DNA from 3 places in the Flavobacterium sp. MEB061 genome. Region 3 is predicted to be linked to each of the others. Evidence: riboswitches for the same ligand, from Rfam matches in the RefSeq annotation. Region 3 holds a riboswitch; each other region holds the start of a gene.
The links. Region 3 has a riboswitch for S-adenosylmethionine ahead of RT99_RS21650 (aminotransferase class V-fold PLP-dependent enzyme). Riboswitches for the same ligand answer to the same signal wherever they lie in the genome.
Positions count from the first base shown of each region.

Region 1: it holds a riboswitch for S-adenosylmethionine, as region 3 does, so the genes downstream of both, RT99_RS18215 (homocysteine S-methyltransferase family protein) here and RT99_RS21650 (aminotransferase class V-fold PLP-dependent enzyme) in region 3, are expected to answer to the same signal.
Region 2: it holds a riboswitch for S-adenosylmethionine, as region 3 does, so the genes downstream of both, RT99_RS18130 (alpha/beta fold hydrolase) here and RT99_RS21650 (aminotransferase class V-fold PLP-dependent enzyme) in region 3, are expected to answer to the same signal.

Region 1 covers NZ_JXQR01000045.1:125,287-133,067, reverse strand. The annotation lists gene metH (methionine synthase) at 1-1,231, opposite strand, end outside; gene RT99_RS18220 (tetratricopeptide repeat protein) at 1,489-2,421, opposite strand; gene RT99_RS18215 (homocysteine S-methyltransferase family protein) at 2,433-3,437, opposite strand; SAM riboswitch class I at 3,751-3,865, opposite strand; gene RT99_RS18210 (TfoX/Sxy family protein) at 4,195-4,554, opposite strand; gene RT99_RS18205 (NAD(P)/FAD-dependent oxidoreductase) at 4,700-5,752, opposite strand; gene RT99_RS18200 (bifunctional precorrin-2 dehydrogenase/sirohydrochlorin ferrochelatase) at 5,850-6,431, opposite strand; gene cobA (uroporphyrinogen-III C-methyltransferase) at 6,608-7,381, opposite strand; gene RT99_RS18190 (HEPN domain-containing protein) at 7,374-7,781, opposite strand, start outside.
Region 2 covers NZ_JXQR01000045.1:106,762-114,542, reverse strand. The annotation lists gene RT99_RS18140 (OsmC family protein) at 1-215, opposite strand, end outside; gene thrA (bifunctional aspartate kinase/homoserine dehydrogenase I) at 283-2,697, opposite strand; gene RT99_RS18130 (alpha/beta fold hydrolase) at 2,699-3,682, opposite strand; SAM riboswitch class I at 3,762-3,869, opposite strand; gene RT99_RS18125 (hypothetical protein) at 4,058-4,258, opposite strand; gene RT99_RS18120 (aspartate kinase) at 4,882-5,970, opposite strand; gene RT99_RS18115 (O-acetylhomoserine aminocarboxypropyltransferase/cysteine synthase family protein) at 6,170-7,474, opposite strand; gene RT99_RS18110 (hypothetical protein) at 7,576-7,758, opposite strand.
Region 3 covers NZ_JXQR01000074.1:111,879-119,659, forward strand. The annotation lists gene RT99_RS21640 (glycosyl hydrolase family 32) at 1-329, shown strand, start outside; gene RT99_RS21645 (nucleosidase) at 604-1,200, opposite strand; SAM riboswitch class I at 1,423-1,522, shown strand; gene RT99_RS21650 (aminotransferase class V-fold PLP-dependent enzyme) at 1,909-3,408, shown strand; gene RT99_RS21655 (DUF763 domain-containing protein) at 3,491-4,711, opposite strand; gene RT99_RS21660 (hypothetical protein) at 4,899-5,243, opposite strand; gene RT99_RS21665 (hypothetical protein) at 5,694-6,131, shown strand; gene RT99_RS21670 (two-component regulator propeller domain-containing protein) at 6,322-7,781, shown strand, end outside.

The sequences.
Region 1 (7,781 bases), on a different contig from region 3:
TGTCTCCGGCTTGTTTACTAGCTTCAATATAGGGCAATAAATATGCAACCGCTTTTTTCATTACACGTGCCGATTTTACTACCTGAGGCAAGAACATTTTTCCGCTTCCGAATAAATCTCCTACGACATTCATTCCCGTCATCAAATTGATTTCGATAACTTCGATTGGTTTGGTTGCTGCCAAACGGGCTTCTTCTACATCTTCTTCAATAAAAGCATCAACTCCTTTTACTAATGAATGTGTAATTCTTTCCTGAACCGTTCCTAAACGCCATTCCTGAATCGCTTTTTCATCTGATTTTACTTCGCCTTTTACGTTCTCAGCAAAATCTAAAAGTCGTTCTGTCGCATCGTCACGCCTGTCCAGAATTACGTCTTCAACGTGTTCTAATAAATCTTTCGGAATATCATCGTAAATCGAAAGCATCTCCGGATTCACAATTCCCATCGTCATTCCGTTCTTGATTGCGTGGTATAAAAACACCGAGTGCATCGCTTCACGAACGTGATCGTTTCCTCTAAAAGAAAACGAAACGTTACTTACTCCACCGCTAATATGCGCATGAGGCAAGTTATCTCTAACCCATTTTGTACCTCTAAAAAAGTCCAAAGCATTCAGGCGATGTTCTTCCATTCCGGTTGCAACGGGGAAAATATTTAAATCGAAAATGATATCCTGTGGAGGAAAATCAACTTTATTAACCAAAATATCATACGAACGCTGACAAATCTCGACTCTTCGGTCAAAATTATCGGCCTGACCTACTTCGTCAAAAGCCATAATAATCGCAGCCGCTCCGTAACGTTTGATTAATTTGGCATGATGAATAAAGGCTTCTTCACCTTCTTTCAATGAAATGGAATTTACAACACTTTTTCCTTGTACTACTTTTAGACCCGCTTCGATGATTTCCCATTTCGAACTGTCGATCATAATCGGCACTCTCGAAATATCCGGTTCTGATGCAATTAAATTCAAAAATTTAGTCATTGCCTGAACACCATCAAGCATTCCTTCATCCATATTAATATCGATGATTTGTGCTCCACCTTCTACTTGTTGTCTTGCAATATCAAGCGCCTCGTCATATTTCTCTTCCTTAATTAAGCGAAGGAATTTTCGTGAACCGGTTACATTCGTACGTTCCCCAACGTTTACAAAAACACTTTCGGGCGTAATAATTAACGGTTCTAATCCTGCTAATACAAGGTCTCTTCTTTTTTCTGCCATTTTTTCTAAGTTACTAAGATCCTGATCCCGAAGCCTCGGGACTAAGGTTCTGAGTTTTTTTTATTCTTTTCTTTCCTGCAAGGTTTTCGAAACCTTGTAGGTATATTTCGTTTTTTAATAATCTTATTTTGGGCGTGCCCCAAGGGTCGGGCTATCCGCTACAAGTCCTCGCACTTCCTTCGTCAGGCTGTGGGCTTTTCACTTCTATCCCTCACGCAACATTTGTTATATAATAATCTATTTGTTCCGTAACATATTTAATTACAAATTGCCTTTATCGCTTCAGCTGAAGACTTTCCACCTAATTCTTTTCCTTTTTTAAAATCAGAACAGGCTTCATTTTTTTTATTTAATTTTAATTTACTAAGCCCTCTATTATGGTAAAACTCTGGACGATCCGGACTTTGTTTAATCGCTATATCATAATAAATAATTGCATCATCATATTTTTCCAATTTAGCAAATGCATCTCCTTTAGCAGAATAAGGTCGCGAAAAGTCAGGCCTCAATTCACTTGCTTTACTAAAATCACTAATAGCTCCTTTATAATCTAAATTATCATATTTAATCAAACCTCTATTATAATATGCGTTGGTAAAATCTGGATTAAGTTCAATTGCTCTATCATAATCCGCCATTGATCCAATAGCATCACTCGAACTATACTTTACACTTGCCCTGCTATAATATAAATCAGCATCTTTATTACTAAACTCAATTGCTTTATTATAATCAGTTATCGCTCCACTGTAATCATTAAACGCCGTTTTAGCTGAAGCTCTTTCGGAATAATACATATCAGGAAAATTGTCTAAATCATCATTATTTAATTGTACAGCTTTATTTAAATCATTTATTGCTTCTCTGTAATTCTTAAGACATTTTTTCGCAATTCCTCTATTAAAATAAGCATTTATATATTTGGAATTAAGTTCAATTGCCTTATTATAGTCAATTATAGCTTCTTTATATTGTTCTTTTTTTGCTTTTATAATTCCAATTCCACAGTATGCTCTCGAATAATTGGGATTAATCTCTATTGCTTTATTATATTCAATAAGAGCATTTATATAATCCTCTTTTTCATAGCTTTCTTTTCCTTTTTTAAAATGTATTTCCGCAGTTTGTGCATAAAATTTCTCAATTGCAAAAAAAGAAAAAAAGGCTAATGCGATTATAAATATTCTCATAGTTATATTAATTAGACTAATATCGGCGCTACTCTCGGCTTATAACCCTTCGCAACCTCAGCAATTAATCGAATATGATCCGGAGTTGTTCCGCAGCAACCGCCAATTATATTGATTAAATTATCATCTAAATATTCTTTGATTAGCGCCTGAGTTTGTTCCGGCGTTTCATCGTATTGTCCGAAAGCGTTTGGCAAACCTGCATTGGGATGTGCCGAAACGTTAAACTGTGTATGCTGAGATAATGCTTTTAAATACGGCTTCAATAAATCGGCTCCTAAAGCACAATTGAACCCAACACTCAATAACGGAATATGTGATACTGAAATCAAAAACGCCTCAACCGTTTGACCAGAAAGTGTTCTTCCTGAAGCATCGGTAATTGTTCCCGAAACCATGATTGGAATATCCAAATTGCGTTCGTCTTTTACTTCTTCGATTGCAAAAAGTGCTGCTTTAGCATTTAAGGTGTCGAAAATAGTTTCTACCAAAAGTAAATCGCATCCTCCATCCATTAAAGCTTCGACTTGTTGTTTGTAAGCAATACGCAAATCATCAAACGTTACGGCTCTGTAACCCGGATCGTTTACATCTGGCGACATACTTGCCGTTCTGTTTGTTGGTCCGATGGATCCGGCAACAAAACGTGGTTTCTCCGGATTTTTAGCGGTGAATTCATCGGCTACTTCTCGGGCAATTTTAGCCGATTCGTAATTTAATTCATAAACCAAATCTTCCAGGAAATAGTCGGCCATACCGATCGTAGTTCCTGAAAAAGTATTGGTTTCTACAATGTCAGCACCTGCATCAAAATAGGCAGCGTGAACATCGCGGATCGCTTGTGGTTGTGTTATGGATAGTAAATCGTTGTTTCCTTTTAACGGATGGGGGAAATCTTTGAAACGCTCTCCACGAAAATCTTCTTCCGAGAAATTATAGCGTTGCAGCATTGTTCCCATTGCTCCATCAAGGATTAGGATATTTTTTTTTATTGCTTCCTGAATTGTTATTGCCATGACTGCTTGCCTTTTGCCACGAAGACGCTAAGACACTAAGCTTTTTTTATTCTATTATTTAAAACATACCTAATAGGCTTTGAAAACCTGTTAGGATACGCGTTTTGATTCACATTAATTCCAAGAATTCACTATTGTAAGCTAACTAGCCCCGATTGAGTCGATATCCTCGCAGTGAAACGGAGAGATAAAGACGAAAGCGGGAACTATTGACAGCAAAAAATGCGTCAATGATTCGCTCATGATACTGAATTCAGTAAAATAATATTGTATGGTTGTCAGGAAGAGTTTTGAGAAATACTTTTATGTATTTGTGTTATCTATCTTTAATACTATGAATTAGTAAAAAGTAGAATGTAGCACCTTCTTTATGATAAAGGGTTGCTAAGGTTTCATTGGGTCTTTCCCTCCGCCTTTCGTGATAACTTTCAATAATTTTAAGAACAGTGCAAAGGTATGAAATAGCCTTGCGACTTGCAAATGTTTTTTTAAGTTTCTAAGTTGCAATCCTGAAGCCTCGGGACTGAGGTTCTAAGTTTAAAATTTTTCTTTGTGTTTTGCTTGTATTAAAAGCTCCGGAGGAGCATAATATTTTATAGCCGAAAATTATCCGTTTGACCAAAGCTCCAGAGGAGCGATACCTCATTATTATAATTTAATATGTCACCCGATGGGGTTTCTTCCATAAATATCCTTAATTCTATAAATATAACATCCTTCTGGGATTTGTCAATATTATAAATAATCGTCCTTTTACTTATTTTTTCTTGCTTGCTTTTGCAAGCGGATTAAAATCTAAACAAAGCTGTAACCAAAACTCTAAATCCTTATTTCTTTGCCAGCCGTTTTCTGTGACGAAAATATAGTTTTTCATTGGTCTTTCAGAGCTTGACATTGGTATTATATCGTCTCTTTCTATTGCATCTGTATAGGCAATATCATCAATTCTGCAAAGCAAAAGATTTTCTCCCGTTTGTTTGTCAAGTCGGGTTCCGCAGCACATTTTATTGTCTACCATAAAAACAAGTCCGCCAAACATTTTCTTTTCGAAAAAGTCAGCTTCTTTGTGTTGTAGAAACCTTCGGATTCTTTGCGCATTATTTTCGTCGAAAGCCATTTTTTTAAGGTTCTAAGATTCTGAGTTACTAAGATAGAAAGTTTTGAAATTAATATTCCATAAAAGACTGTAAACGAGAAAGGTTCTGAGATGCTAAGTAAAAAACTTAGAACCTCAGAACCTTAGTATCTTAGAAGCTTAAAAACTAAACTATAGCTTTCACAACTGCTTTCGGCGCTTCTTTACGAGTTCCGTCGAAACCGTCTACTCCAGAAACTGTTGTATATTTTAATACATATTTTTTACCCGGATTGATAATTGCGTATGCAGCCTGACACATTAAAGTCGCTTCGTGGAAACCACATAAAATCAATTTCAATTTCCCTGGGTATGTGTTTACGTCTCCAATTGCGAAGATTCCCGGAATATTAGTTTGATAATCTAATGCATTGTTTACTTTAATGGCATTTTTTTCGATTTCTAATCCCCAGTCTGCGATTGGCCCTAATTTTGGCGTTAATCCGAAAAGTGGAATAAAGAAATCTGTTTCAATTTTGCGGTGTGCTCCGTTTTCTTCGATATCTAACGATTCAACGTGCTCTGCACCATTGATTCCGATTACTTCTGCAGGCGTAATTAATTTAATTTTCCCAGATGTTTTTAATTCCTGTACTTTTTCTACAGAATCAAGAGCTCCTCTAAACTCATTTCTACGGTGAATTAAAGTTACTTCTGAAGCTACATTGGCCAAAAAGATACTCCAGTCTAATGCTGAATCTCCTCCTCCGGCAATTACAACTCTCTTATCTCTGAATTTCTCCGGATTTTTGATGAAGTATTTTACTCCTTTATCTTCATAAAACTCGATATCTTCTATAAGTGGTTTACGAGGCTCAAAACTTCCTAAACCTCCAGCGATTGCAATAACAGGCGCGTGAAATTTAGTTCCTTTATTTGAGGTTACGATAAAACTTCCGTCTTCTTGTTTTTCAATAGTTTCAGCGCGTTCTCCTAATGTATAACCTGGCTCAAACTGCTTAATTTGCTCTTGTAAGTTATCAATTAAATCTCCTGCTAAAACTTCAGGGAAACCAGGAATATCATAAATAGGCTTTTTTGGATACAATTCTGAAAGTTGTCCTCCTGCTTGTGGCAAAGCATCTAGAATATGACATTTTAATTTTAATAATCCTGCCTCGAAAACGGCAAATAAACCTGTTGGTCCTGCTCCAATTATAAGTATATCTGTTTTAATCATTATGGTTGTTGTTTATAATCATTCTTAATAATACAAAGAAACGAATAATTTATTCTACTGCCAATGATTTTTGTCATTGATTTCTTTGCGCAATTTTCTATTCTTTATTTTTTAATGAATTGGTTATTTCATTCATTCTTTTTACCTTTTCTTCAAAGTCGCCTTTTAAGGTTTTGCGATATTCATTAAGATTTTCTACCATTTGGTTGATATCTTCCGGAATTACCTCTTCAAAAAACTCTCTTAACCTTTTAGCGGTTGTTGGCGATTTTCCGTTGGTCGAAATAGCAATTTTTACGTTTCCTTTCGTTACGATTCCGCCTAAATAATAATCACACAAATCTGGTGTATCGGCAATATTGCAAATCAAATAACGCTTTCTCGACAATTCGTAAACCCTTTTATTGACTTCAAAATCATCGGTACAAGCGATTACCATATGGCGTTTTTTGAGCATTTTCTTTTTAAATTTGGCTTCCGTCAATTTAATTGAAGGATGATTTTCGGCTAATACTTTAATTTCTAAATGAAAATCCGGCGCTACAACCTCAACATTTGCATTCGGACTCGATTTTAATAAAAAAGAGAGCTTTTCTAGTCCAACATTTCCTCCGCCCACAATCAACACATTTAGATTGTGAAGTTTTAAGAATATCGGATATAATTCGTTCTGTTCCATTTCATTTAATTTTATCCAATCAAAATTAGATGATTTTTATTTTATCGAATTAAATTCGGTCGTTTTTAACCTAATAAATTTAATTCTTTGCATCATTAGATTGAAATCCAAAATCATAATCTCGCGTTCCCCGGGTTGAAACCCGGCGCTACAATATGGATCGTTCCTACGGAACTTTATCTAACTATTTCTTTTGATAGAAATTCTTCGTAAAATCCTTTTAATTTATTGCTTTCTCTCACAACTTCTCCCAGAACGATAATTGCTGGTGAACTTAGTTTCTTCTCTTTTACAATTTCTAAAATTGAATTTACTGTTCCAACTCCCACTTTTTCATCTTTGGTTGTTCCGTTTTGGATGATTGCTACAGGCAAATCTCCTTTGTCTTCTTTTTGAAACAAATCGATAATTTGAGGCAATTTGTGCATTCCCATCAAAATAACAACTGTTGCAGATGATTGAGCGGCCAAAGCAACATCAGCAGATAATTTTCTATCAGAAGTTGTTCCTGTAATAGCCCAAAAACTTTCTGAAACACCTCTTTTTGTAATTGAAATTCCCAGACTTGCGGGAACGGCAACTACGGAAGATATTCCAGGAATGACAACTGTTTCGATTCCAAAACTTTCTGCAAATTCAATTTCTTCGCTTCCCCGCCCAAAAATAAACGGATCACCACCTTTTAATCGCACTACATTTCCGTAAGTCAATGCATTATCAACAATCAATTGATTGATTTGATCCTGCGTATAAGCGTGATTGCCTATCTTTTTTCCAACAAAAATTTTGATGGAATTTTTAGGAGCGTAAGCCAGTATTTCGTCATTGGCCAATGCATCGTACAAAACCACATTCGCTTCAGCCAATGCTTTTACACCTTTCAGCGTAAGCAAATCCGGATCGCCGGGACCTGCACCGACTAAAGTTACTTTTGGTTTAATATTAAGCATTTGCTAATTCTTGAGCTCTGTATTTTTCTATAATTGCAAAAAACGCAATTCCTTCTTCAATATATTGTTTTGCGAAGGCTTCACTTGGTTCATTTTGATTGATTTGATATACCAATTCTCTGAATGTTGTTGGTAATCCAATTTTTGCACTTTCAACAAAAACGGTATCAAACAAATCAACAATTCCTGCGTGATTGTTTGTTTTTTCGTTTTCTGAAAGTAATAATGCTTTTGCACCGTTTACAAATCCAGCATAAGCATGGTAAATAGCGTCTGACCATTTTCCCTCCTCGAATGATTCCTGAGCAAATGTCAATTTATCTTTAGCTTCTAACAATAAAGTTGCTACTAAATCGATCACAACTCCGGCACATTCTCCAACTCCAACTGCTTTTACATA
Region 2 (7,781 bases), on a different contig from region 3:
TTAAAGGATGTTATTTCCTGACGCTGTTTCTTTAAAATCGAAATCATATCAATAGCACTGCATCCTGCAACTCCCATTAATACTAATTCCATCGGACTTGCACCTAAATCGCTTCCGCCAAATTCGGCTCTGCTATCAACATCAACTACATGACCTCTTTCATTTTTTAGTTTGAAATGAAACGCGTCGTTTACTCTGTTTAGGGTTACTTTCATTTTTTTTGTTTTTTGTTTTTGTTTGAGCTCAAATCAGAAATCTAAACTCTGCAATCTAAAATCGATATTATCCTTTATCCGACAATCTCAAAATATCTCCAAATACTCCTCTCGCTGTAACCGCAGAACCTGCACCGGCTCCCTGAATTACGATTGGACGATCTCCGTAAGATTCTGTATAAATTTCGAAGAAAGAATCAGAACCTTTTAATCCGCCTAAGGCAGTATCTGAAGAAACAGAAACCAATTTTACTTCCAGATTTCCTTTGTCATTTTGCAAATCTCCAGACAATTCACCAATGTATCTTAATACGTGATTTGGTTTTTGATCGGCTTTTATTTTATCGTAAATTGGGTCGAATTCTTTTAGTTTTGTCAAGAAATCAGAAACATTTCCATCACGTAAATGTTCCGGAATTAAATTCTGAATCGAAATTTCTTCAAACTCGTTTTGCAAATCTAATTCTCTGGCCAAGATCAATAATTTTCTTCCCACATCATTTCCGCATAAATCTTCGCGTGGGTCTGGTTCTGTGTATCCGTTATCAATTGCTTCTTTTAAAATTTCGCTAAACGGAACATCTTTTGCAGAAAAATTATTGAATAAATAACTCAAAGTACCGGAGAAAACTCCTTTTATCTTCGTGATATTTTCACCAGAAAGGTGTAATAATTTTATTGTATCAATTAATGGCAATCCTGCACCAACATTGGTTTCGTACAAATAATTCTTTTGGTTTTCTGCCAAAGCTTTTCTCAATTCTTTATAAAAACCATAGCTTAATGTATTGGCAACTTTATTCGAAGAAATTAAATCGAAACTGCTTTCTATAAACGGAATATAATTTTCTACAAATGAAGCACTTGCCGTATTATCAATCGCGATTAGGTTTTCTAAATGATGCTGATTGGCGTAAGCAATAATATCCTGAATGGTGTAAGCAAGACCTTCTTTTTCAATGTCTGTTTTCCAGTTTGAAGTTACGCCATTTTTATTTAAAAGTAATTTTTTAGAATTGGCAATTGCAAAAACATTCAATCGAACATCTTTTCTTTTTTCGATGGCTGCAGCTGATTCTAAAATCTGATTGATTAAAGTTCCGCCTACTAAACCGTGACCAATAATGGCAATGTTGATTTTTTTAGAAACCCCAAAAATCTCACCGTGAATTACGTTTAAAGCTTTATTCAGCTCCGATTTTTTAACAACCAAACTCACGTTTTTACCCGTAACGGTGTTGTTAAATAATATTGGAACAATTTTATTTTTAATTAATGCCGTGTAAGGCTTATGGAAAGTACTTAAATCCTGACCAATAATTGAAATTACAGATACGTTGTCTGTTACTGTAATCTGGTTTACATCTTTAGAATAAAAGTCGTTTTCAAACTCTTTTTCTAGTTCAACCATTGCGGTTGTTGCTTTATCAGTCGCCACTACAAGCCCAATTCCTCTTTCTGAAGAACCTTGCGAAATGATACTTACACTGATGTTGTGATCGCCCATTACTTTAAAAATTCGGGCATCAACGCCGGCTTTTCCAAGTAATCCGCGACCTTCAAGATTTACAAGAGAAACATTCTCTAATACCGAAAGTGTTTTGATTCCTTCTTTTGCAGAATCTGAAGTGATTAAAGTTCCGCGATTTTCGTGATTGAATGTATTTAAAATACGAAGCGGAATATTTTTTTCCAACAATGGAATAATCGTTTTTGCGTGCAGAATTGTTGCTCCAAAATTGGCTAATTCGTTTGCTTCGTTAAATGAAAGAAATTCGATTTTTTTAGCATCTGCAACCAAATCAGGATTTGCTGTGTAAATTCCGTCAACATGTGTAAAGTTTTGTAATTCTTCAGCATTCAAATAATTAGCAATTAACGAAGCGGTGTAATTACTTCCGTTTCTTCCTAAGGTTGTGGTGTCGTTATTGTTGTTTGAACCAATAAAACCGGTTACAATATTTACAGTCGAACCGTTATGTTCTTTAAAATAATTGACAACATTTTTCTTCGAAAGCTGTTCTAAAGGCTGTGCATCACCAAATTTAGAATCGGTTTTCAGCAATTCTCTTGCATCAACAAAATTGGCCGGAATTCCTTTTTCTTTTAAAATCGAAGTCAATAATTTAGCCGAAAGCAATTCGCCTTTAGACAAAATCTGATCTTTAATTTTATTGCTGTAATCACCAATTAAGCTTACACCTTCAAAAAGTTTTTCTAAAATAGTAAACTCTTCAGATAAATCAACTTGTGGATAATCTGAAATTTGATAGATTTTAAAGTTTTCGAATAATGGTTTATAATTTCCGTTTTTGGCAGCAATTTTTAAAATATATTCTAATTCATCTGTAGCATTTCCGCGGGCAGAAACTACAACGGCAATTTGTTCGCCCTGATTTACTTTATCTGAAATAATTGAGACAACTTTGTTAAGTCCTTCTCCGTTTGATAATGATTTACCTCCAAATTTTAATACTTTCATTTTATTTTGCTATTGTTTCTGCCTTAAAAATATCGGCAAGTAAATGATCTAATTGTTTGTACTCGATTAAAAAAGCGTCATGTCCGTGAACAGAATCTATTTCGTTATAAAAAACATTGTCTTTGAACTTTTTTAATTCCTGATAAGTTTCTCTGTTTTCTTTTGCCGTAAAAAACAAGTCAGAATTAATTCCGATAATGTGAATTGTGGCATTTGTTTTTGATATTAAGGTTTCGAAACTCTCACTATTTCGAGTTATATCTATGGTTTTAAGCAACTGGTTCATTAATTTATAAGAAGCCAATTGGTATCTTTTCTGCAATTTGTCTCCGTGATGCGCCAGCCAGCTTTCTATATTAAAAACAGAAAGATTTGGGTTTGTCGTACGTTGAAATTTTTCTTTGAATGATTCCGGAGATCTGTAACACAACATTGCATGAATTCTCGCATCTTCAATTGGTCGTGATGAATTGTTCAGGATTTGTTCCTGTAAAAAGCAATTGGCAATCATCCAGTCTGTCGATTTCCAGTCTGTTGCAATTGGAATCAGGTTTTGAGTTATGTTTGGTTTTAATGCCAGCATTTCCCAGGCAATTCCACCGCCAACAGAACCTCCAATGATTGTATAAACCTGAGTTATATTTAGGGCATCAAGTCCTTCAAGAAAAATTCTGGCAATATCTCTGGTTGTAAAATCCTGATAATTTTCGATCAAAAATGTATCTGTCCCATTACCCGGAACATTGAATGCCAAAACGGTGAATCTATTTGTATCGATTGTTTTTCCCTGGCCAATTAAATCATTCCACCAGCCATTTTCGCCTGTAACCTGAGCATTTCCGGTCAAGGCGTGATTGACCAAAACAATAGGCGCGCTATGTAATGGCAAACCAAAAACGGTAAAACTTAAAGGTAACGAACGGTAAAGTGCACCATTTTCGGTGGTGAAATTTTGTATGCTAATGGGGTTTGGTATATTTTCCAATTTCAAATCTGTTGTATTATTGATTTGTATCTGGAAATATTAGAAAGAAAAAACTAGTATGAAACTAGAAAAATTCTTGTTGTTATCTTTCCACGTTTGGCGTGGTAGAATGCAGCACCTTCTTCGCTTTACCGAAGGGTTGCTAAGGATTCATCGGGTCTAATCCCTCGTCCTTTCTTTATAACATTTCAATACGTTTTTGAACTTAAAGGTGCAAATTAACTACTAATTTCTTAAACAAACAAATTTTATCGAAACTGATTGCTCAATTTCTTAAACATAATTCAAACTAAAACTATTGTACGCAAAAATTTACCGAACAATTTGCCCAGTAAAATTAAGCAGGTTTTCCCTTATTCTATGATGCTTTTCGATTTAGATAAAAAGCGTTTCATTTTCTTTTGAGTACATCAAAAACAATAAAGAGTTTGGCTCTTTTTTCTCTTCTTTTTTATCTGTTTCAGTTATTCCGAACCTTGGATGGATCAATTCATTCTTTGGCGGCGGCGGATTGTTTCTTTTAGTCCTGTTTTTCAATGTTGAAAATGTTTTTGCGATGTAGTTTAATGTACTCATGATATTAAGTTTTAGTTTGTTGTGTTATTATGTTTACTATTCGTTTATTATTTTGTTAAGAAGCCAAATGAAATAAAAAAACCCTTTTGGATCGGGATACCAAAAGGGTTTAAGTTTTTCAAACTCATATATACTTTTAGTATCAACAGACGCGCACGCAAATAAATGCGACAGAGAACTTTTGGTTCATCTGTAGGGACTTATTCATCTGTGATTTATTTATTGTTTTAAATTCTTGCATTTTCTTATAAAATTAAAAAGCCTCCAAAAAAATTATCGGGAGGCTTTTGCATATGTTTTTATTGTTTTCTTACAATTTAAGCAAAAGACTTCCCAACGGTTTTAACCGAAATGGCGCAAAACATTTTATAGACATTTAAGTTCATTGATTCAGTAGCTTTTGGGTTTAACAAATATGGCAATATTATTTTAATTACGCAAATAAAAAACAATAAATTAATACGAAAATCCGACAAAAAAGTACTTTTTTTCGATATAAAACATCTTACAAAACTTTTGTTACACAAAGCAGAAGTAAAAACTTACAAATAATTGATTTACACCTTAATATTTCCACAAATCAGTTTATCAAAGAACATTTCAAAGCATTTTTTAATTTGGTTTTAAAGCCAAACTGCTTCCTTATTTTTAATTTTTTCGGCAACTTTTAAGATGTCAGTTATAATTCCTCTTGAAATTGCCTGTTTACAAGCCGAAGCACTCTGAATTACGATCGGAACATCGGCATATGATTGTGTGTAGATTTCAAAAATGGTATCAGAACCTTTTAATTGTCCAATTGCCGATGCTGCAGATTCTGAAACTAATTTTACTTCCAATGTGTTTTTCTCTACATCAAATTCACCAACGTATCTTAAGACATGATTATCGGCCTGGGTGATTTTTGAAATTTTAAAATATCGGTCAATCGCTTCTTTATTAAGAATTCCGTTTTTCTCTAAATGCTCTTCTTTAATAAGCGAATTGATTTTAATATCCGACAGTTCAAAATCCTTTCCAATTTCTCTGGTCAGAATGAGCAGTTTTTTTGCTGTATCATTTCCGGATAAATCTTCTTTAAAGGTAGAACGCATCAATCCTAATAAACTGGCATCTTTTAAAACAGAAGAAAAAGTGGTTTCTTCATTCGAAAACCGGTTAAAAACATAACTCAGATTATCTGAGAAAACGCCCCGAATCCTTGTTATTTTTTCTCCTGAATAATACAAATCCCTCAAAGTCTGTAAAACCGGAAATCCGGTATCAACCGATGTTTCGTACAAAAACTCTTTGTCGTACTTTTTAAGATTTTCGCGTATTTCTTTATAAAGATCAAGCGGAAGCGTATTTGCCTTTTTATTTACCGCTACAATATTGAATCCGTTTTGAATCAATGTATTATAATGACTTATCAATTCGTCGCTCGCCGTGGCATCAACAGCAATCAAATTTTCAAATTCGTTTTCTTTTGCAAATTCTATGATATCTTCTACTTTAAACGGAACAGCCAATTGCACAAAATTGGTTTCCCAGGCATATCCAACGCCTTCTTTCTCGAAAAAAGCAACTGTAGAATTGGTGATTATCGGAAAATGAAAATCGATGTTTTTACTTTGCAGAAAAAATTCCTGACTTTCAATTATCTGATTGATCAAAGTGCTTCCGATATTTCCAATTCCGAAAAGGATAATATTTATTTTAAGCTTTGACATAATTTTAATTTTAATTTATTAAACCATATAAGTTATATAAGTTCATATAATGTGTCGACGATTATAATTTAGACGCACTGCTGTGCGTCTCTACTTATATGGTTCAAAACTTTATACTTGAATGCTTTTCTCATAAAAAATCACCTTTAGCAAAAACTCACTCGCTAAAGGCAATTTTTCAAACAAAAAACAAAAAAACCTAATTTTTATTGATGCTGTATTGTGACTGAGTCACACTTGCAAAAACCGTTTTTAAGTCGGCTATTAAATCTTCGATATCTTCAATTCCAACAGAAAGTCTGATCAAATCTTTTGAAACTCCTGTTTCAAGTTGTTCATCATCTGTTAGTTGTTGGTGCGTTGTACTTGCCGGATGGATAATTAATGATTTTGTATCACCAATATTGGCCAGCAATGAGAATAATTTCGTTTGATCTACTACTTTTTTGGCTGCTTCAAAACCACCTTTTAATCCAAAAGTGATAATTCCGCTTTGTCCTTCCGGAAGATATTGTTTGGCTAAATCGTAATATTTATTATTTTTCAAACCCGGATAATTTACCCAAACCACCTCATCTTGTTTCTCTAACCATTCGGCAAGAGCTAAAGCATTTTCGCTGTGTTTTTTAATTCGAATTGGCAATGTTTCTAATCCCTGAATAATCTGGAAAGCATTAAATGGACTCAAAGCAGATCCGAAATCACGTAATCCTTCAATTCTTGCTTTTGCAATAAAAGCAGCATTTCCTAAAGCTTCGTGATACACTAATCCGTGATATCCGGCAGAAGGTTCTGTAAATTCAGGGAATTTTCCGTTAGACCAGTCAAAAGTTCCGGCATCGATAATCGCTCCTCCTAATGAAGTTCCGTTTCCGGCAATATATTTAGTTAAAGAGTGAATTACGATATTCGCTCCGTGTTCAATTGGTTTTAACAAATAAGAAGTCGCGACAGTATTATCTACAATAAACGGCACTTTAAATTTTTTGGCTTCCGCAGAAATTGCTTTCAAATCCAATACATCCAATTTTGGATTTCCTAACGATTCTACGAAGAAAGCTCTTGTATTTTCTTTTGCCGCTTTGGTGAAGTTTTCTGCTTTTGCAGGATCCACAAATGTGGTTGTAATTCCTAAACGAGGCAAAGTCACTTTTAATAAATTATAAGTTCCTCCGTATAAACTATTCGAAGCCACAATATGATCTCCGGCTTTTAGCAAAGTCAGGAAAGTCGTCGCAATTGCCGATGCTCCAGATGCTGTAACTACGGCTGCAATTCCGCCCTCAAGCGCTGCTAAACGTTGTTCCAGAACATCATTTGTTGGATTATTCAATCTGGTGTAAATAAACCCGGCTTCGGCAAGGCCAAATAAGTTGGCTGCATGATCAGCATTATTAAATACGTATGACGATGTTTGGTAAATTGGCACCGCTCTTGTGCTTCCGTTTTTAGTTACATCGTGTCCTGCGTGTAGTGCGTTTGTTGCGAATTTTTGTGTGCTCATGATTTCTTAGTTTTTAAATATTGTTAAATAGATTTTATATTGTAATTGAATTTTATTTTTTGAAATTGACATTGAATTTGATTTTTGATATTGAAATAGATTTAAACAAAATCTCCTTCTTCTTCAAGATCATACATTTGAAACAGTAATGATTTTTGACTTTTCATATACTGTTCCGGATTGTACTGTAAAACTTTATTGGTTTCTTCAGCATTATTGTTTTTTTGAGAATCTGTTCTTAATAAGTATTGAAATGCGATTGTATTGATATCTAGTGTGTTCATGATTTTTAATTTTAATTGTTGGA
Region 3 (7,781 bases):
TTCGAGCGTGGGGATTTAATGAAAAAGACGTCAAAAACAATTTTATCTTCGAAAATATTCAAACGAATCAATTTGAAATTGTCGATAAAAAAGAAATCTACTTTAAAATAATCCGTCACGGAAATTACTATGAAGTATCGATAAATGAAGTGGTTAAATTAACTTTATTGGATTTTAAATACAGCGAAGGAAAAATAGGGGTCTATGTTTGTTCTGCCATTGTATCCTTAAAAGATTCAAAGATTCACGTAATTCCAGAACCGGAAAATGAATACGCAACTTCAGATCCAAATAAAGCTTTTGATGAATATTTGAAAAAATCGCATTAAGAAGGAAGAGGATAGAAGCAAGAGAATAGAGAATAGAGGAAAGAGAATACAAGCAAGAGAATAGAGGCAAGAGGATAGAAGAAAGAAAGAGAGATCAATATAGCCCAAGGTTTCAACCTTGGGGGACATGCATAATAAAAATGCATTATGTCCCAACGGTTGAAACCGTTGGCAATGTTTACAAGTAAAATAAATTATGGCTTTTACGAATTTGCACGAATTGGTTTTAAGATTAACTAATTAAAAATTCGTGCAAATTCGTGAAATTCGTGTTTTAAATCTTTTTTTTATTGAGTTGTAAAATGTTTCCGAAAGCTGCGGCGGCTTTGTGAACCTGAATAACCCAATCATCAGCGGCATTGTCATCTGCACCATCTGAAATATATTTTAGACATAAAAACGGAATATTTTCTTTCATGGCAATCATGGCAAGGGCGTAAGCTTCCATATCTACCACGTCGTAGATTTTGGTGGCATGACCCATTTCAAAACTATCACCTGTTCCACAAATGCCTATTTGCAGGTTATCCATTGCCAAACCATAGTTAAGAATCACTGGTAAATCAGAAAGCGGAGTTTCATATTGCGCAAACCCTAAACCTCTCACATCCATATCTCTTTGCACAAATTTAGTACAGCAAATAATGTCGCCTTTTTGAAAAGAATTGCTTCCTGCAGATCCAAGATTAACGATTAAAGATGGTTTTTTGTTTTGAATAACTTTGGTTAATTCATAAGCTGCATTTACTTTTCCGATTCCGGTAATGAGCGTATTTTGACCAACGAAAACATCTGCCGCTTCAGATTCTAATGCAAATGAGAATAATACATCTTTTAGTGGAAAAGATAATTCGGGTGTAATTTTTATCATTAAATAAGTTTATTTTTCGATATGCAAAGATGCTCATTTCAACTAAATAATAAGTTATAGAAAGAAATGATTTATGTCAATTGTTTGAAGTGTTTATTGTTCAGAAAAGAGATCTTACAATGCGTAATACTTTATTTATTGTTAAAAATTAAAAAAAACAATTTTTAACTATATTAATTCGATAGAATTTATATATATTTGCAGAGTAGAAAATTTCTACATGACTTATCCAGAAAGACTGAGGGAATAGGCCCGATGATGTCTTAGCAACCTGTTGCCAAATAAGGTGCTAAATCCTTCCGCTACGGCGGACAGATAAGAAAGATTTCGTTTAGTAAATCTGAATAAGCTCATCAATATTAAATTTTTTTATTATTAAAATGAAAGCTGAGCTATTATTATACGCCAATTTTACAGAAACCAATCTGCTATTTCAGGAAAATAAATCTTTAGTTTTTCGAATGCACGGCAGGTAATTTTTTCCAGTCTATTTCCCTTTATTGACGTTACGTTAGGCCATTTCAAATTGGTCAGGGAACACTTATGTTCAATTTTAAATCAAATTATTATGAAAAATATCTTATTAAGCAACACTAATAATCAACTGCGATATATCGGTTACAAAACCTTAAAAAATCACTTCGAAAATTTGGATTCTTCCAAAGATTCAACGAGAAATAAAATATGTTAATTTAAAATGATAGGGAAATGAATGTTATTGAGAAGCAAGTAAAAACAAGCCAATTAGAAAAGTATTTTTCGAAATTTAGAGAAAATACAATAGGAGTAAATCACATTTTTGAATCCATTTACGGAAAACAAAATTTATTATATGCTGACTGGGTTGCCAGCGGAAGATTATATATTCCGATTGAAGATATAATGCTCAATAAAATAGGTCCGATGATTGCCAATACGCATTCATTTTCAAGTCAAACCGGAAAAGCTTCGACGTATGCTTATCAGCATGCCAGAGCAGTAATTAAAAAACACGTTAACGCTAATGAATCTGATGTTTTGGTTACCACAGGAACCGGAATGACAGCAGCTTTATCTAAATTACAGCGTTATCTGGGGTTGCGTACTGCCGATAATAAATTGCATTCTGAAACTATCGATAAAACAGATAGACCAGTTGTTTTTATTACGCATATGGAGCATCATTCTAATCAGGTTCCGTGGTATGAAACCAATGCCGATGTGGTTATTTTACCTGCCGACGAGAACAATTTGGTAAACCCTGAAATTCTTGCCGAAAAAATAAAAAAATACGCAGACCGAAAACTAAAAATCGGCTCTTTTACGGCTTGCTCAAATGTATCCGGAATAATTACGCCTTATCATGAATTGGCAAAAATCATGCATCAAAATGGTGGTTTTTGTTTTGTTGATTTTGCAGCTTCGGCACCTTATGTAAAAATTGATATGCACCCAAAAGACCCCGAAGAACAATTGGATGCGATTTTCTTCTCTCCACATAAATTCCTGGGTGGTCCCGGAACCTGCGGTGTTTTGGTTTTTAATGAAAAGTTATACAAAAGCAACATTCCCGATAATCCGGGCGGAGGAAACGTAAAATGGACAAATCCATCCGGAGGATATCAATATAGTGACATAATAGAAGTAAAAGAAGATGGCGGAACTCCAGGATTTTTGCAGGTAATAAGAACTGCTTTGGCTCTGGAACTAAAAGACCAGATGAAGGTAGAAAACATAAAAAACAGAGAAAAAGAATTGCTTGATCTTTGTTATGCAGCGTTTAGTAAAATTCCGGGTTTATCTATTTTGGGAGATATTGCGACCGAAAGAATTGGCTGTGTTTCTTTTATAATTGAAAACATTCATTACAATTTGGTTGTTAGACTTTTAAATGACCGTTTCGGAATTCAGGTTCGTGGCGGCTGGTCCTGCGCCAGTACGTATGCGCATTATTTGTTTGCTATTGACGAAGAAAAATCAAAGGAAATTACAAACGAATTGCTTCAGAAAAATCAAACCAATAAACCGGGATGGGTTCGTTTATCCCTGCATCCAATCATGACAAATGAAGAACTTTTGTTTATTTGTGATGCTATACAGCAAGTTGCGCAAAATTATCAGGAATGGCAAAAAGATTATAAATACAATAGTTCTTCTAATGAATTTGAGAATGTTATAATTGGAGAAGATATTGAAAAAGAGGTACAAAAATGGTTTGAGCTCGGGTAATATAAATGTGCTTTTTAATAAAATTTAAAAACTCATTTCATTACCGAAATGAGTTTTTTTTTTGCTAAAACCTGTTATCAGTTTAAAATAATTCCAATTGATTATTAGGGTTTGAAGGTTTGCTTTTTGGAGGTTTGGCATCTCCAAAAATAGTTCTTCCGCCATATTTGTGCGATTCATCACGTTCTCTTTGAATCAGGGCATCAAAGTTAGAATTGGGTGTAAAACTTTCTTCGGCTTTTCTTGAAATCTCTGATAATTTTTGAATTGCCTGTATTTTGTCACTATTTCCAATTTTAGCACGATTAATTGCCCTTTGCAAAGTATCAATTGTTTCATCATAAATTTTTACAGGAACAGGAAACGGATGCCCGTCTTTTCCGCCATGAGCGAAAGAAAAACGTGCCGGATCTTCAAATCGGGTAGGAGTGCCGTAAATTATTTCACTAACCAATGCTAACGATTGTAAAGCTCTTGGTCCCATTCCTTTTAAAAGCAATAATTCTTCAAAATCTTCCGGTTTATTTTCGTGGGTTGCCCACAACATTGCGCCCAATCTTTTCATATTCACATCTTCCATTCTCACATCGTGATGTGCAGGCATAGAAAGATGCTGCATTTCTTTCATGATTCTTGTTGGAGATTCTTTAGATAATTCTAAAATACCTTCTCTGGATTTTGTGGCCGCCTCAGCCGTAAGATTTAAGATTGTGCCTTGATTTTCGCCGTAAATAAAGGTATGCGGCTCATTTATAAAGGATTTTAAATCTTGCGAATGCCAATGATATCTTCTGGCAGTTTGAGAGTCAGGATTCATTCCTTGCTGAATAACAGCCCATTGTCCTTTATTATCAACGATAAAATTGTGCTGGTACAATTGAAATCCGTCCTGAATGGCCGTATTATCAACTTTGGCGGTTAGTCTGCTGCAATTGGCAAGATTGTTTCCGTCAAGACCTGTTTTTTCGCCAACAAATAAAAGTTCCTGCGGCGTTAGCATTGAATGTTTGCCTTTGCCTCCGCAAATATATATTCCTAATTCTTTTGAATGCGGGTTTACTGATTTTTTTAAGGCTCCAAGTACAGAAGTTGTAATCCCCGAAGAATGCCAGTCCATGCCCATTACGGCACCAAAACTCTGAAACCAAAAAGGATTACTCAGTTTACTTATTACTTCAGAAGTAGAAAATTCCATAGCAATCGTTTCTACAATTGCAAAGCCAAGTTTAGACATTCGTTCAACAAGCCACAACGGAACATGCCCATAATGTAAAGGAAGATCTGCCGTGCCGGAACGTTTCATTTGATATAATTTGGATTACTGCAAAATTAAGTAAAATAGTTTAAAACGCTTATTTGCAAAAGAAATGATTAAGAATACATTAGCATATTTTCGTAAATAACAGATTGTTATCAGCAAAATAAAAACCGCAGGATTTTGCCCGGCGGTTTAAATTACTTTTATAAAATCCCGATTTTTATATACAGATTTATCTATTTACATCATCTTCTGTATAGGTATCATCATCTTCAGGTTCGGCAGTAGTTGCATTATATTCATCCAAAGTTCTTCTGTCGGGATCATTATCCTTTTTTAAATCTTCATCCAGATACTGCGGTCTATTGGTGTTTTGAAAATTGGGATCAATATTATCGTTATCATCCAGTCTATGCTGAATTGGATGCTCATTAGCTTTCTCATTGTTATTATATTGATCTCTTTTTTCGGAAGAATTTGCCTGATCCTGATTTACTATAGTATCCTTGCTTTCCATGGTTTCAGATTTATTATTCTGATTATCTGATCTGTCGTTTCTGTGGTCTGAAGTATTCATAATAATAAGTTTAAAGTTAATAATTAATTCAAGTTGCTAATAAAAAAAGTATAATCCCTACGGGATATTCCAGGGCGTGCCTTTCGTTTCTACCAATATTTAACTCCTAACGGAGTAGTAAAAAATATCTCGGAGAGATTACATATTGGTAGAAATCAATTTATTTGTGCCATTTTTTGTCCCGTAGGGACTACACTTTTAATTAGCATTTAATTAGCAATTGAATTCATTACAAATCTATAGACAACAAATAAGAATAAATTACACTTTTTTTATCTTTAATTGTATTATTATCAGTTGTTTACTTTGAAGTTGTATTTAAGAATTTATGGACATTTTGTAATTTTTGGCATCGAATAGTAGAATCTTTTCTCTTTTATTTTTATTTAATTTGAGATATAAAATTACAAGGCTATACAATGTTCATTTTTTAACTAAAAATAACTTATTATGAAAATACCTAGAGAAATTATTAACGGGATTTATATATTTTTAGGAATTGCTGCTTTCTTTTTATTGCTGGAAGTTTTAAATCTTGCTCATCTATTTTATCTGCGTTTATTAAATGTACTTTTTATTTTTTATGGCGTAAACAGAACTTTAAAAATGAATCTTGCTGATGGTAAGAACAGTTTTGTTCCCAACGCAATTTCGGCTATGGTAACTTCTTTTACGGGTGTGGTTATTAGTATTATAGCATTACTTATTTATAGTTATGCTAAAGGAGGAGACAAATACGTAAAATCGTTATCAGAAGCGTTTATGTTTGGAGGCGAGCCATCGGTAGCAACATATTCTTTGTGTTTGTTTTTTGAGGGAACGGCTTCTTGTATAATTGTTACATTGCTACTAATGTTATACTGGAATAACAAATATAAAGCCGACTAAACTTCATAATTATAAAAAATAACTGAAACTTTACTATAAATATAACCTGCATTATAATTGCAGGTTTTTTTATTTTAAAAGAATCAAAACTGTTTCAATGTCCTTTAAATTTCGCTTCATTTTTAACTTAACACACAGTTCATGTTTAAATTAACTTGCAATTGTAAACTTGCGGGTTAAATAATATAAAATGATTCGAGTATTACTACTATTTTGTCTTTCTACACTATATTCTTTTGGACAACAGATAAAATTTGAAAACTTTACAACAAACCAGGGCTTATCAAATAATTCGGTACTTGATATAGAAAGCGATAAAGATGGCGGCCTGTGGATTGCAACCTGGGACGGTCTGAATTATTTTGATGGTTACAGCTTTAAGATTTTTAAGAACAATTTTAAAAATCATAAAACAGTTTCAAGTAACTATATTACAAAATTACAAAAAGATGCCCTGGGACAAATCTGGCTCATTACAAAAGAAGGTAATGTAAACCAATACCTTGGAAATGATGAGTTTGCAGCATTTAAGTTTAAAAGTACTCCAAAAGGTATTCATTTATCTCCAAAAGGAAATATAGTAGTAGAAACAAGTACGGCTTATTATGAATTTAAAAATAATTCCTTTGTCGAAATTCCTCAAAATAATGTACAAAGAACAGATTTTGAAAACTTAAAAAGTATTTTGCTTAGAAAATATCCTAAACTTATTATCAACGATATTTTAAAAGATAAATCAGGAAATATATGGTTTGCCACTCGTGAAAATGGAGTGTATATCATTACAAATGAATCTGATGAGAATAATATAGAACATTTTACTTCTGATTTGTATGCACCATATTCTTTTACAAATAATGAAATAGAAACACTTCATGAGGATGATTTTGGAAATATCTGGCTAGGACAAAAAGATGGCGGTTTGAGTATGGCATTTACCGGTTCAGAAAAAATAAATTCTGTTATGCCGCATCCTATAAAAGAACCTAATCTGCCGGATGAAACAATAAGAGCAGTTACCAAAGACAGTAAAGGAAAAATCTGGTTGGGTTATTATACAAGAGGACTTTATTGCTACAACGACAGAAGCCATTTTTTTGAAAAATTTAAAATAGACAAAGCTGCTTCAAGTCCGGATTGGGAACGAATAAGAACTTTGTTTACATCAAGCGATGGAACAGTTTGGGCGGGAACTTACAAAGGAATTTTGCGCATTTCTGATACTAAATGTACCAGCTATGAAACGAGCAATATTAAAGGAATGCCTGTTAACAGATGTTATTTTATGTTTGAAGATCAAAACAAACAGATTTGGATGGGATGTTGGGGAGGCTTGGCCAAATTTAATTTGACAACCGGAAAGTTTGAAACATTTAAAGGCCAGGAATTATTAAATAAATACAATATAAGATGCGTTAAAAAAAACAATCAAAACCTTATACTCGCGACAGAAAATAATGGAGTAATTGTATTTAATTTAACGACGAGCGCTTTAAAAAAAATCACGACCAAAGATGGAATTTTAGGCAATAGTGTTTATTCTGTTTTTGTTGATAATGAATCAGATAATTACTGGATTGCTTCTTTGGGAGGTATAAGCGTTTTTAATAAAAAAACCGGCGTAATAAAAAATATTACAGAGGCTGAAGG